Regions from separate parts of the Paenibacillus sp. FSL R5-0928 genome, predicted to be linked through region 3. Evidence: riboswitches for the same ligand, from Rfam matches in the RefSeq annotation. Region 3 holds a riboswitch; each other region holds the start of a gene.
What was found. Region 3 has a riboswitch for cyclic di-GMP ahead of MKZ16_RS11525 (DUF6612 family protein). Riboswitches for the same ligand answer to the same signal wherever they lie in the genome.
Positions count from the first base shown of each region.

Region 1 (3,141 bases), 2.8 Mb from region 3:
ATAAACATTGATGGTCTCGCCAGGCATTGCCGCAAGTCCTGTAGGCTGGTTGTTCGTGCCGAAGCCTATTCTCAGGTTTTGCTGAGCATGTTTTTTCATATCTCCACGCTGCTCGGCCTCAATGATGGTGCCTTCGGTTTGAACTTCACCATTCACTAGCTTCTTAGCTAAATCCAAAGAATCTTTCAGGATTGGATAGAGCGGATGTACTTTTGCCGCTTCTTCTAATTCGTTGATTGCTTCGACGCTATTATAAGCAGGCACAACCGCACTCATCGTTCCATCTGTGAAAATACCATTTACAGCTTCGCTTACTTTATCTTCTGTATAAAATCTAAATTCAGCCGCAAAAGGTCTGTTAATATTAGCTTTTGTGAACTTAAATTTTAATCTTTTAAACTTCGTCGGTTCGAATTTAAATTCCAAAAAATCATTGGTACTAATCGCGGTTCCGCTAGATACCAGTTGGAAGGTCTCTCCTTTACTCGTCTCTGATGCATAGATTTCAAAAGCCTCTGGGAATCCTTTGCGATTATCTCTAGCCAAAAAAGCCACTCTGTCCAGCACTTCCGCTTGCGCTAGTTCAAACACGACTTCATTCGTGAAGCTTGCATCATTGTTTTTGTTCGTTTCCCAATGCGTAGTGGGCTGGTCATCCAGCATATATTCAGGCTTCGTACCTGGGTAGCTTCCACCGTTCACCGTTACTTTTGATACGTTTGCATTTGGCATTCTATAAGCTTGGCTATAGGCATTTTCATAGGCTGTACCATACCCTTTTAGCTTCGAAACCTTGGCTGCCGTTACCTCTACCTGATGGTTCTCCAAAAGGATCTTTGCATTATCTATCTCTTCTTTAAACTGCGTATACAGTGGATGTGCTTGTACTTCATTTTCTAAAGCTGTTAATTTCTCTGCCGTATCAAAGGCTGTACTAACTTGGCTCAAGGTATCATCTGTAAATAAATTTTTCATTTTAGTAGAGACACTATCCTCTTTATAAAAAGAAAACTCAGCCGCACTCGCCCAATCTTGGTTCGCTTTTTTGAAGACAAATTTAAGTCTCTTAAAAGCCGTAGGTGCGAACTGAATCTCCACTACATCACCGGTTGAGCCTGTATATTCTCCAGAAGACACGAGTGTGAAATCACCCGCATCGGTAGTGGAGCCATAGATATCAAATTCTTGAGCAAAACCTTTACCTCTAGCACCAGATTGCCTAGCGGCATAGACCATTCTATTTAATTCAGTGGACTCATTGAAAACAAACACAACCTCATTCGTAAACGTTGAACTATTCGGTTTGCCAGTCTCCCAATGCGTGCTCATATCCCCATCCATAGCCTTAGCTATAGGCGAGCCTGAGTAGTTGCCACCGTTATTTGTGATGGATTTAATATTTGCTGGATTCATTCTAAAAACCTCATTATAGGCATTTAGAACATCCTTGCCGTACAGCTCAAACGGAATAACCGAAGCGTTGCTTAATAAGTTGACCTTACTTTGCGCGACTGTTTTTGTTACATTTACCTTGCTTGCCTCACTTGCTAAAGCATAACCTGCCTCACTCGAAAAACTGGCCAACATGGCCGCCGATGTAGCGATCGCAATCATTTTCTTCATCTCTTCTTACCCCCAGATGTCATATGAATCTCTCCAGTGCCCAAAAATGGGCACAAAAAAAACTACCCCAAAAGAGTAGCTTGATTGCGTATAAAGTCGCCTAAAAATTAAGACTTAATTTTTATTAAACCTTAACAAGCATAAACGCCTTCGGCGTCCTTATAAGGACGGTAAGCGTTTAAGCGAGAAATATAAGATATTAAGTATAGGTGTATAACTTATACTTTCTTATATTTTAACAAAAAGCGTTACACACTCTTTGGCAGCTGGCTGACAATAGTTATGATAACCTTAGTCCCTATAGCTTTGCGTCCCTACATTTCCATAGGTTTGCCTATGAAGTTTCGAATACATTCAAAGAGTAACATAAGCCTAGATCTGATCGCATGATTAATTGGTATGAAATGAGTATAGGTAATTGCAATTAGTTTTTCTCATGTGATAGATATTATTTATCGACTATCCCGGAAGAGAATGGGATCCTTTAGGACTGGAGGTCTAATTAACTCCCCGATCCGAACAAACGCCGGAACCAATTCCACACATCGCCCGTGATGGGAATTAATCCGAAACCATGTTCGCCAACTGCGATTACACCATATGCCCATTGTCCGATAGCTATGGCACCCCCAGCGATCCTGCCTATCGCTATCGCACCAAACGCCGTATCCCCTATGGCGATGGCCCCCAACGCTTTTTCCGCGATTGCGATCGCTCCTACAGCCACTCCTGCAATCGCAATCGCTCCCACTGCGAAGCCAAGCCAGCTAAGTGCTATTGCTCCAATCGCTAACCACATTCCCAGTGATATTGCTCCTAAGGAAAGTACGCCCACGCTTATCGCACCTATGGAAATCAATCCGACAGCTACATCTCCAATAGCGATTAAACCAACAGCTGTCTTTACACGGGGTTTACTTCCATGACCATACTTTTGACCTGAGTATCGCCCTAAATTACTACGAATACTGATGACCGGAAATGAGGGAGAAGGCCATTGATAATCAATTTCTCGTCCATCAAAGCCCCTAGAATCCGCCCAGCGCGTTACAAATTGATGCCATTTCATATCCATCCCGTCCCCCTTTTCAAATTACCTAAATTATACAACCCCGGGGGTTGGCTGTACTCAGACTCTGACCTGAAATTCATCTCATCCTCTGGACCGATATATACTCATTAGGATTACTGTTTGGGAATAGGATCAGGCTTTCCAAATAAATATCCCTGAAACAACTGATAACCACTCTGCTTAAGCCATTCAAAGTCCTCTCTAAACTCCACACCTTCTGCTAAAGGAACAGATTGGATTTCTAAAGCCTTTTCTAAAAATTGTTTAGCTATTTTCTGTTTGTTCGGATCACTGGACACGCCTTGAACATATTTCATATCTAACTTCATGTAATGAGGTTTAAGCTCCAATAACATCTCGATCGTGCTGAAGCCCTCACCAACATCATCTAAAGCGTATTCAAATCCCCGATCCTTGTAATATGTCAAAATAGCTTTCAAATGAGC
Region 1 is NZ_CP150225.1:6,985,668-6,988,808, forward strand. Features, by position in the region: gene MKZ16_RS31640 (NPCBM/NEW2 domain-containing protein) at 1-1,623, opposite strand, end outside; cyclic di-GMP riboswitch class I at 1,882-1,968, opposite strand; gene MKZ16_RS31645 (hypothetical protein) at 2,126-2,692, opposite strand; gene MKZ16_RS31650 (EAL domain-containing protein) at 2,809-3,141, opposite strand, start outside.
Region 1: it holds a riboswitch for cyclic di-GMP, as region 3 does, so the genes downstream of both, MKZ16_RS31640 (NPCBM/NEW2 domain-containing protein) here and MKZ16_RS11525 (DUF6612 family protein) in region 3, are expected to answer to the same signal.

Region 2 (3,141 bases), 1.5 Mb from region 3:
AGTCCAACTATCAATCACGGATTCCCCATTCACCCAGACACGGATACCATCATCTGAGGTAGTGTAAAATGTATATTGCTCATTATATAACGGCTTAATTTTACCGCTCCAACGTATGGAGAAACGATCAATCCCGAGGGCGGCATCCGGCGATCCTTGCCGCCAATTGAAATCGATTATTGCATCAGTTCTGTTAAGAGTTGCCGCTCCCGACAACAACATGTTGTTGTAATACTCTCCTGCAAGCCCCTTCGCGAGAGGAATTGCTGCCTCCCCCTCTTCTTCGGAAGGTGCCGGCGCTGGTGCGGCGCTAGGTGTCGGTGCCAGACCAGTATTTAATTTATCTCTGGTCAGGGTGTAGTTGCTATTCATAAATGTTTTGATTGTGTCTGCACTGTTATTTTCGTAAAGCATTTTTCCCCAGCTCATCATATACGTCCATTTACTTTGCGATTGCTGAAGCTTCTCCAGATTAGGCATTTCACCATTCTCCCCGATCGCAATCGGTTTGCCTGCGGCTAGACTCAACAAGCTGTCATAGTATTTTTGCTGGTAATCATTTTCGTATATATCTGCTGCCAGAATATCTACTTTATCAGCACCTGGATAAGTTAGCGCATAAGGATCTGACCAAACATTGGGAGCATTCGGACTCCATACCCATAACAGATTATTTAATTTATGAACGTTAACAAAACGGTCATACATTATATTCCATAGTTTAGAAAAGTTATTTTTCTTCCCCCACCAGAACCAGTTCCCGTTCATTTCATGATAGGGTCTCCAAAGCACCGGAACATTGGCATCACGCAAGCTTTTTAAAGAGACTGCCACCTTATCAAGCTCAGCGATCAGATTATTATATTGCTTAGTACCCGGTGTAACGTAACTATCGAACTCACTCTGGCTAAGTGTTTTTTTCACATTATCCCAGTCATAAGAGGTGCCCGGCAGGTTAGCATGAAAAGTCATAGCTACGATCCCGCCCGCTTTATTCCAGTTGATGGCGCTGTTCACCACATTTTGACGTTGCCAAGCCATCGTTGCTTCGGACTGACCACTGATCGCACCCATTTCATAACCGTGAAGAGCCGCATATTGTCCGCTGGTTCCCTTCAGCATATTGTTAATTTCATCTGGACTTTCTAAATAGTCATGTTGACCAGCAATAATGCCTTTTCCTGAGATCGAGTAAAAATAGTTAAGCAGCTTTACGGCTTCAGGTGAGGCACCTGGGGTAACTGGCGTTCCAGAATTTGAAGCAGCTATGACAATAGACGGCGAAATTCCAACAGCAAGCGGAAGTGCAGTCAGAAACAGGACGAGTGACAGAAATGCACCAAACAATCGATACGTACGGTAAGCTTTCAAAATAATCTCCCTTTCGGTAGCCAGGCTGCCACTCTTTCGAAGGCCCTATAGCTTTGCGTCCCTACCTTTCGATAGGTTTGCCTTTTCAATTTAAGAGAAATAATCTCTCTTACCGTAAGTATCGACGACAATTAATGATATATTTAGTGTTTTTATGACTTTTTTTGATAATTGAGTCAATTTACCTGTTTCAAGAAATTTTGAATTGGTTAAATAGATAGGTTAGACCTATGAAATGAATTGTTGTAGTTCTATATCATTCCAGTCTAAAGTAATACGTATGTTATCTTCTTCTACTAATTCAGACCCCGTCTGTACCTCTATAAACTCAACATCCGTCAAAGCAAGGATCGCGTGTTTCGTTCCTTCCGGTATACGTACCACGTCCCCAGCCTTCACATTATGTTTTTTCTCATTCAGCACAATACTTGCTTCGCCGCTGACGATTGTCCAAATTTCACTACGCTTGCGATGTAATTGATAGCTGATATTATTCCCCTCGGATATAAAAATCCGTTTGGTCAGCACTTCATTGCCTTCATCATATTTCACATAATCAATAACTTTGTAATGGCCCCAGCGGCGTTCCTCGTACATCGGTCTTTGTTCAAAGGTCTTCAGCACTTCTTTAATCCGTGGGCTCTCAGCTTTATGGGTAACTAGAATTCCATCCGGGCTAGCCGCAATGATCAGATCCTTCGCACCAATTACCGTAATCGGAATGTCCAGCTCATTAATCAAGCAAGTCCCCTCAGAATCCGCCGTCACAAAACCTTTTCCTACATGCTTGCTGCTCATTTCCTCTGTCAGCGTATTCCACGTTCCAAGATCCTTCCAGAATCCATCATACGGCTGCACCACAATATGTTCTTCTTTCTCCACCACTTCATAATCAAAGCTGATGGAAGACAATAGCTTATACTGCTTCTGCAATTCTTCATATCCTAAAGGCAACCCTTTACGCTGCAAAATATCTAACAAGTACCCTAAACGGAAGGCAAACACTCCGCAATTCCACAATGCATTTTGCTCGATGAGCTGTTCTGCTTGTATGCGGTCTGGTTTCTCTTGAAAGTGACTCACCTTCATAAAACCATTCCCCCCCGCCTCTTCAGCGGTAGGAATAATATATCCGTATTTCTCTGAGGCATGTTCAGGAACAACACCCATTAGTGCCAGATTTGCTCCACTTTCCAGCATGGTCCCCTCAAGCATAGCTATGGTATCGAAAAAGGATGCTTCTACATAAGGGTCAACAGGCAATATTGCTACCGTCTCCGCTGGAGAAACACCTGCCACTGAATAAAGATAGGTAGCTGTTAAGGCGATAGCCGGAAAAGTATCCCGACGCTCCGGTTCAACGATAATCGGCACATGACTTCCCAGTTGGCTTTGTATCATTTCTACTTGGCCGCGGCCGGTGGCTAGATAAGATGATTCTGCCATCCCTGCTTCCTCCAGCTGTCTCCAGACACGTTGTACCATGGATTCTGGTTCACCTTGAGGGCTTTCAAGTACCTTTAGAAATTGCTTTGAACGTGAGTCGTTAGACAACGGCCATAACCGTTTACCTGAACCGCCTGATAGAAGTACCATTTTCATAGAATGAACCCTCCTTGAATTATGGAAATCGAGCATAATGGAATTGTTATCAAAACGTATAGCTTCCGCTTAGCCTTAGTTCGAGCGGATGCATTTTTTAAAAAATTTATTAGGTATGAACCACTCCAAGGGATTTTGGACTTCCGATCGCTGTTATCCTCAGATTTC
Region 2 is NZ_CP150225.1:1,135,357-1,138,497, reverse strand. Features, by position in the region: gene MKZ16_RS04875 (glycosyl hydrolase) at 1-1,371, opposite strand, end outside; cyclic di-GMP riboswitch class I at 1,384-1,463, opposite strand; gene MKZ16_RS04870 (sugar phosphate nucleotidyltransferase) at 1,600-2,973, opposite strand.
Region 2: it holds a riboswitch for cyclic di-GMP, as region 3 does, so the genes downstream of both, MKZ16_RS04875 (glycosyl hydrolase) here and MKZ16_RS11525 (DUF6612 family protein) in region 3, are expected to answer to the same signal.

Region 3 (3,141 bases):
TTAATGCATTACTCACACTTCGACCACCAATTTTATCCCAATTAATCGTCATACTAGCGAATACAGGAATGGCTACAAGTAAGAGGCAAGAGAAGACAATACTGATAGGAATAACCTTTTTATTAGGCCTAGGAGTATTCTGGGAGGCATGCAGATTTCTTTGACGTGTATATGCTTCTTGTTCTATGGCAGTCCACATCAAATCATAATCTGGTCGGGGAATATGTTTATCTTTTTCAATATACAGACTCATTACTATTCAGCTCCTTTAGTTGGGTTCCACCCATACTATTTAGTATTTTAAGTCCCTTGTTCAGTCTGGATTTTACAGTTCCTTCGGGTATGCTCATAACTTTAGAGATCTCGGGTACAGTCAATTCGTTGATAAAACGAAGGACTACTACCATTCTGATTTTGTCGGGAAGCTGACTGTATAACCCTTGTAATTCTTTTTTAGTTTCTTGTCGATCCAAACGTTTTTCTACAGGGTTTGATTCCTCAGACCTGGATAGTAAATAATTACGTACTTCTTTCATCCACCCCGTCTTACGCCTTTTGATCACACTGTTGCACTCATTTGAAGCAATTCGTAAAATCCAAGATTTCAAGTTTCTTACCTTCGACTTATCCGCTAAGATAACTTTTACAAATACCTCTTGGGAAATATCCTCCGCATCTGCCTGATTTTTCATTAAGTAGTAACAAAAATAATATACTTGTTCTTTATAGAGCTCGAAAATTTCCCGGTCACTCATTTTGCTGCACCCCCTGTCTTTGCTGTTCTCATTAATAAGACTTATAAGCGTATGTAATCGTTCATTTTTCATTTTGATTGTAGTATTTCTTCTGAGTATCATAGCGAATTCGAATGGAAGATAAGTCGTTTACAGGTAATTATAACCATGATAAAATTAGCGGTGGGACATGCGTCCGTAAGCTAATTAAAACTAATTGAATGTCCGCGTTAAAGGTAAAATCATCGAAAGATGATGACACAAAGCCATGGGTCTAAAGCCTTTCGACAGAAGGAAATGATCGCCAGGCCGCCATAGGGATGTCTTATGAAGCATAAAGGATAGCTCTAAGAATATGTAGTCTATTTTGAGCTCTTTTATTATTTCGACCTATACGGCGTTACATTATCGCAAGGGGCCGAAAGGGGAAGTACATGAACAGTTTTTTCAAAACAATAGGTACTAGTTTGGCAGTAGGTGCTTTATTGCTGTCCGGAACGATCGGATGGATGTCTAATCCTGGAGTAGTGTCTGCAGCTACCTCAACAGCAGTAACCGCGGATCAGATGATCAGCAAAGTAACGGCAGCCTCCAAAGCAATAAAGAATTTCCATCTGGATGTGACCAAAAAACAGGATATTCAAAGCGGCGGGGTGCGTATCAGCAACACCAACACTCTGAAGCTGGATATCAGCCGTCTGCCGAATTTTGCCGCAGCAGGTACTGTCGCTAGCAGTCTTTTAGAAACATCTTACAGCTTGTATGCCAACGATAAGGAGTTTTACTATCTTGTAGACGGAAGTGAGCTTATCGATGAATCTGAAGACGATTCTTCAGGTTACGACGATGACGGGGAGCCGATCGATCCTGATGCACAGTATTGGCTTGGACTGGAGAAAACGGAATGGGAGGCCTTTTACTCTAAAGGCCAATACGATCCTGTTTCCATGCTTGATTCGGTAAAAAGTTATAAAAAATCCATGAAAGTCAGCACTGCTGGCGCACAAACGGTCTTACAATTCACGGTAACCGATCCGACAGCAGCTAAGGGGATAATCAAACTCTATGACCAGGAGAACCTCTGGGATGGTGAGACAGTTCAACCCAAAAGTGTAACGTGGAAATTATTCGTCAATACTAAGACCTGGCAAACAGAAAAGCTGACAGTCGATCTGAGTTATGTGTTGGTAAGTGATGGAGCAAAAGATACATACACCACGAAAATCGAAGCTAAATATTCCAAGAATAATAAAGGTACAGCCATTGTAAAACCGGCTGAACTAGAATAATAAAGACGATTCATATCGAGCAAAAAGCGCTGTTCCGCTGAACAGCGCTTTTTGCTGTATTCAACAGCAGTTCTTTATTAGTTGACAAGAATAAATCATTGCTGTAATTTATATGTATGCGCATGTATATAATATTCTGTTTAAATATAATTTAATGAAAGTTGGGAAAAAGATGATAGCACTAGACACAGCATTAACTTTTCGCAGAGGACTGACACTAAAAAACCGAGTGGTTATGGCTCCAATGACCACGCGAATGAGCTTTTATGACGGTGTAGTAACACAAGATGAATTGAAATACTATTCACTAAGAACGGGCGAAGTAGGTGCGGTCATCACTGCGGCAGCAAATGTACAAGAGGGTGGAAAAGGATGGGAAGGTGAACTTAGTGTTTCCTCCGATCAATTTATTCCCAGCCTTAGCCGATTAGCATCTACTATTAAACGAAATGGAACAAAAGCTATTTTACAACTATTCCATGCAGGAAGAATGACAGATTCAAAAATACTACGTGGCGTACAACCAGTTTCCTCCAGCGCCATTGCTGCCGAACGTCCGAATGCAGAAATTCCAAGAGCATTAACAGAAGATGAAATTTTCGGTGTAATTGAGGATTTTAAAAAAGCGACTCAACGTGCTATTCAAGCTGGATTTGACGGGGTAGAAATTCATGGAGCAAACACATATTTAGTCCAACAGTTCTTCTCTCCACACTCCAACCGTCGTGATGATCAATGGGGCGGAAGCTTAGAGAAAAGATTTAATTTCATTAACCAATTAGTGGATGCAGTTATTGCTGTCGTTGACAATTCAAAGGTTAAGGATTTTATTGTCGGCTATCGTTTTTCTCCAGAAGAATATGAAGAGCCTGGAATTAAAATCACCGATACCTTTTATCTTATTGATAAATTAGCTGATAAAAAGCTAGATTATCTGCATATTTCATTAGGGGATTTTAAAAAAGTATCTGCATCAGAAGATTTTAAAGAAAAATCAATCCTGCAATATGTACATGAGAAAATCAATGGCCGTGTACCTTTAATTGGGGTCGGAGATATCCGTACCAAACAGGACGCAGAGGACACGTTGACAAATGCTGAATTAGTAGCAGTAGGAC
Region 3 is NZ_CP150225.1:2,595,632-2,598,772, forward strand. Features, by position in the region: gene MKZ16_RS11515 (DUF4179 domain-containing protein) at 1-253, opposite strand, end outside; gene MKZ16_RS11520 (RNA polymerase sigma factor) at 237-755, opposite strand; cyclic di-GMP riboswitch class I at 960-1,051, shown strand; gene MKZ16_RS11525 (DUF6612 family protein) at 1,169-2,023, shown strand; gene MKZ16_RS11530 (NADH-dependent flavin oxidoreductase) at 2,136-3,141, shown strand, end outside.

Region 4 (3,141 bases), 2.2 Mb from region 3:
TATCAAGAAAACATTGGGTCTTGGCGTAGCATCTGCAGCACTGGGTTTATCATTAATCGGCGGAGGAACCTTCGCATACTTTAGCGACACTGCGCAAAGCACAGCTACATTCGCAGCGGGTACACTCGATCTGAACTCCGACCCTTCTGTCATCGTTAATATTCCTAACCTGAAACCAGGTGATACTGTAACTAAATCCTTCAAATTGAAAAACGATGGTTCGCTCGATATCGGATCTATCATTCTGAATACATCGACTCAAATCACGGATGCTAAAGGAGATAACTACCTGGATTTAGCCGAGTTCATTAAAGTTAAATTCCTTAGAAATAATGATAAAGGGGTACCTATCGTCTCTCCTGAAAATGTAGTTTATGAGACTACACTTGCTGCTTTAAAAAGTCAGCATCCGGATCTCGTAAAAAATACAGGTTGGGATCAACTCTTTACCGAAGCATCCGGTATTAAAGCCGGTACCAATGACAGCTTCTCCGTCCAATTCGAATTTGTGGAAAATAACCAAGATCAAAATATTTTCCAAGGCGATAGCTTAACACTGACTTGGGATTTCGTAGCTAAACAAGGTGCGAAAAAAGACTACTAAGATCAATAAAGTAATTTAATAAAATACTCGAAGAGCAGCAGATCCTGAATCCGGCCACGGATAAGCAGATTGCTGCTCTTCTCTTTACAATAAACTTTGTCCGATTTATTGATATTTGCTATACTAATAACAAAAATTACGGAGGGGCGTCAGCATAGTGCCACAGAATATGGGCCAACGTATCCAGCAGCTCCGCCTAGACAAGGGTTTCTCCCTATCTGAGCTTGCGGACAGAGCAGATGTGGCTAAGTCGTATCTTAGCAACGTGGAGAGAAACATCCAATCCAATCCATCCATCCAGTTTATCGAAAAGATCGCTGACGCGCTTCAGGTATCCATTCATGCCCTACTCTATGGAGAACCAAATGATGCAGAGGAATCACATTTAGATTCGGAATGGTTCCGATTGGTGCAGGAAGCTATGGACTCAGGCATTAGCAAACGCGAATTCAAAGAATTTCTGGACTATCAGAAATGGAAGCTCGATCAAAAGGATTAATACTTCCTACTAATCTGGTACGATCCTCACTTCTACTAAATCATATCGAAAAAGGACACAGCGAAGAACCGCTGTGCCCTTTTTCGATATGTAACCCCTCTAATGTATTACTGCACGATCTGCACAGTTTTCTCATGAAAGAACTGGCGGATTTCATCTGCCTTAATGCCAGCCTTCTTAGCTGCTAATAATAAATGTACCCACTCTTGATCCAGATCAATAAACTGCTGTTCTCTGTTGCTACCCTGGTTGGACTTTTCCAAAAAATCTCCCCCTAAGATTTTACGTCCCCAGGCAATCCGGCTGTCATAGTATCTCTACCTTAGACCCGCGACTTTGTGCCCCTGCCTTTCGGCAAGTTTACCTTTTACTGGACCCTTTTCACGAAAGGATCTGCTTAAAAAACTATAAAATTACTATCTGCAATAACATTATACAAAAAGAAAGCGGAAAAGTGTGTCGATTCCTGGTTACTTTCTATTTTAAAAACGAAAAATAAAAGATTTTTTTTCAAAGATCTTGTCCGATTATCACGATACTCGTCCGTTACATAAAATAAATTGTACTAGCAAAATAAATATTTACTGACCTAATAGTTAAAAATAAGGATAATAGAATCATTTTAATAGGCCTTTAGAATGGGTAATGAGAAGAAACACCCTTCTTTTCATTAGAACAAGCTAACCTATACCATTTTGCGAACGTATTGGACGAAAGAATGAATTGATTACAGTGGCTGAAAGTAGCACAATAAGATGAGAAATGAAACCGCAATCATCACAGCTCCAGTAAGCGTTGACACAAAATGTCACGTATGGAGTTCATCCGTTAAGGAGGATGTATTCATGGCAGCCAAAGAGCCCTATAACGAATCCATTTGGAGTAAGTATTACGGACCCAATTTAGGCTACATTCAAGAAAGATATGAACAGTTTGTGAAAGATCCCTCCACCGTAGAAAATAATTATCGCGAGCTTTTTACAAATTCGGGACCTCCTCCCCTAACTCCAGATAGCGAACCGGCTCCTCAGCCGCGCATCTCGGGAGACACCGAATGGCTTAGAAAAGCAGTAAGAGCTTCCAAGCTAATCGCCAATATTCGTATATATGGCCATATGGCCGCTGAAATTGATCCGCTGGTACGCGATCAGAATCCCATGGCAAAATATCTTGAGCTTGAAACCTATGGGCTGACCCGCGAAGACCTGATCGCACTGCCTGCCACGCTTATATGGGAAAATGCGCCGAATGATGTGCATACCGGATGGGATGCCGTGCAACGTATGCGTCAGGCATACACCAAGACCATCGCCTATGAGTTCGGGCATGTGCATGAAGAAAAAGAACTGCAATGGCTAAATAGACAGGCAGAATCCACCAGCTCACCAGCACCCCTAAATAATACAGAACGCAAAGAGCTCCTGAACCGCCTGATTCAGGTAGAGCAATTTGAAACCTTCCTCCACAAGACTTTTGTAGGTCAGAAGCGTTTCAGTCTTGAAGGCAATGATGCTCTTGTACCGATGTTAGATGAAATCGTACGTGCTGCTGCACATGACGGTGCGGAGCATATTTTGATGGGCATGGCGCATCGCGGCCGCCTCAACGTTCTTGCACATATTTTGGGCAAACCATATGATATCATATTTTCAGAGTTTCATCATTCTCCGAACAAGGAGCTTTTCCCTTCCGAAGGCTCTACAGGCATTAACTATGGCTGGACAGGTGATGTGAAATACCATCTCGGTGCAGACCGTGCTGTCCGTGAAGGAGAAACCGTACGCACAAGAATAACACTAGCGAATAACCCAAGTCACTTGGAATTCGTCAATCCTGTCGTGGAAGGTTTCACTCGTGCCGCACAAGAAGATCGGAGCACTGCAGGACTGCCGAAGATTGATACCAGTAAAGCTATGGCGGTGCTGATGCATGGCGATGCTGCTTTTCCAGGTGAAGGAATTGTTGCAGAAACGCTTAATATCGGCAAACTTCAAGGTTATCAAAATGGTGGGACGATCCATATCATTGTTAATAACCG
Region 4 is NZ_CP150225.1:426,472-429,612, reverse strand. Features, by position in the region: gene MKZ16_RS01900 (TasA family protein) at 1-604, shown strand, start outside; gene MKZ16_RS01895 (helix-turn-helix domain-containing protein) at 774-1,103, shown strand; gene MKZ16_RS01890 (anti-repressor SinI family protein) at 1,211-1,366, opposite strand; cyclic di-GMP riboswitch class I at 1,394-1,478, opposite strand; gene MKZ16_RS01885 (2-oxoglutarate dehydrogenase E1 component) at 1,949-3,141, shown strand, end outside.
Region 4: it holds a riboswitch for cyclic di-GMP, as region 3 does, so the genes downstream of both, MKZ16_RS01890 (anti-repressor SinI family protein) here and MKZ16_RS11525 (DUF6612 family protein) in region 3, are expected to answer to the same signal.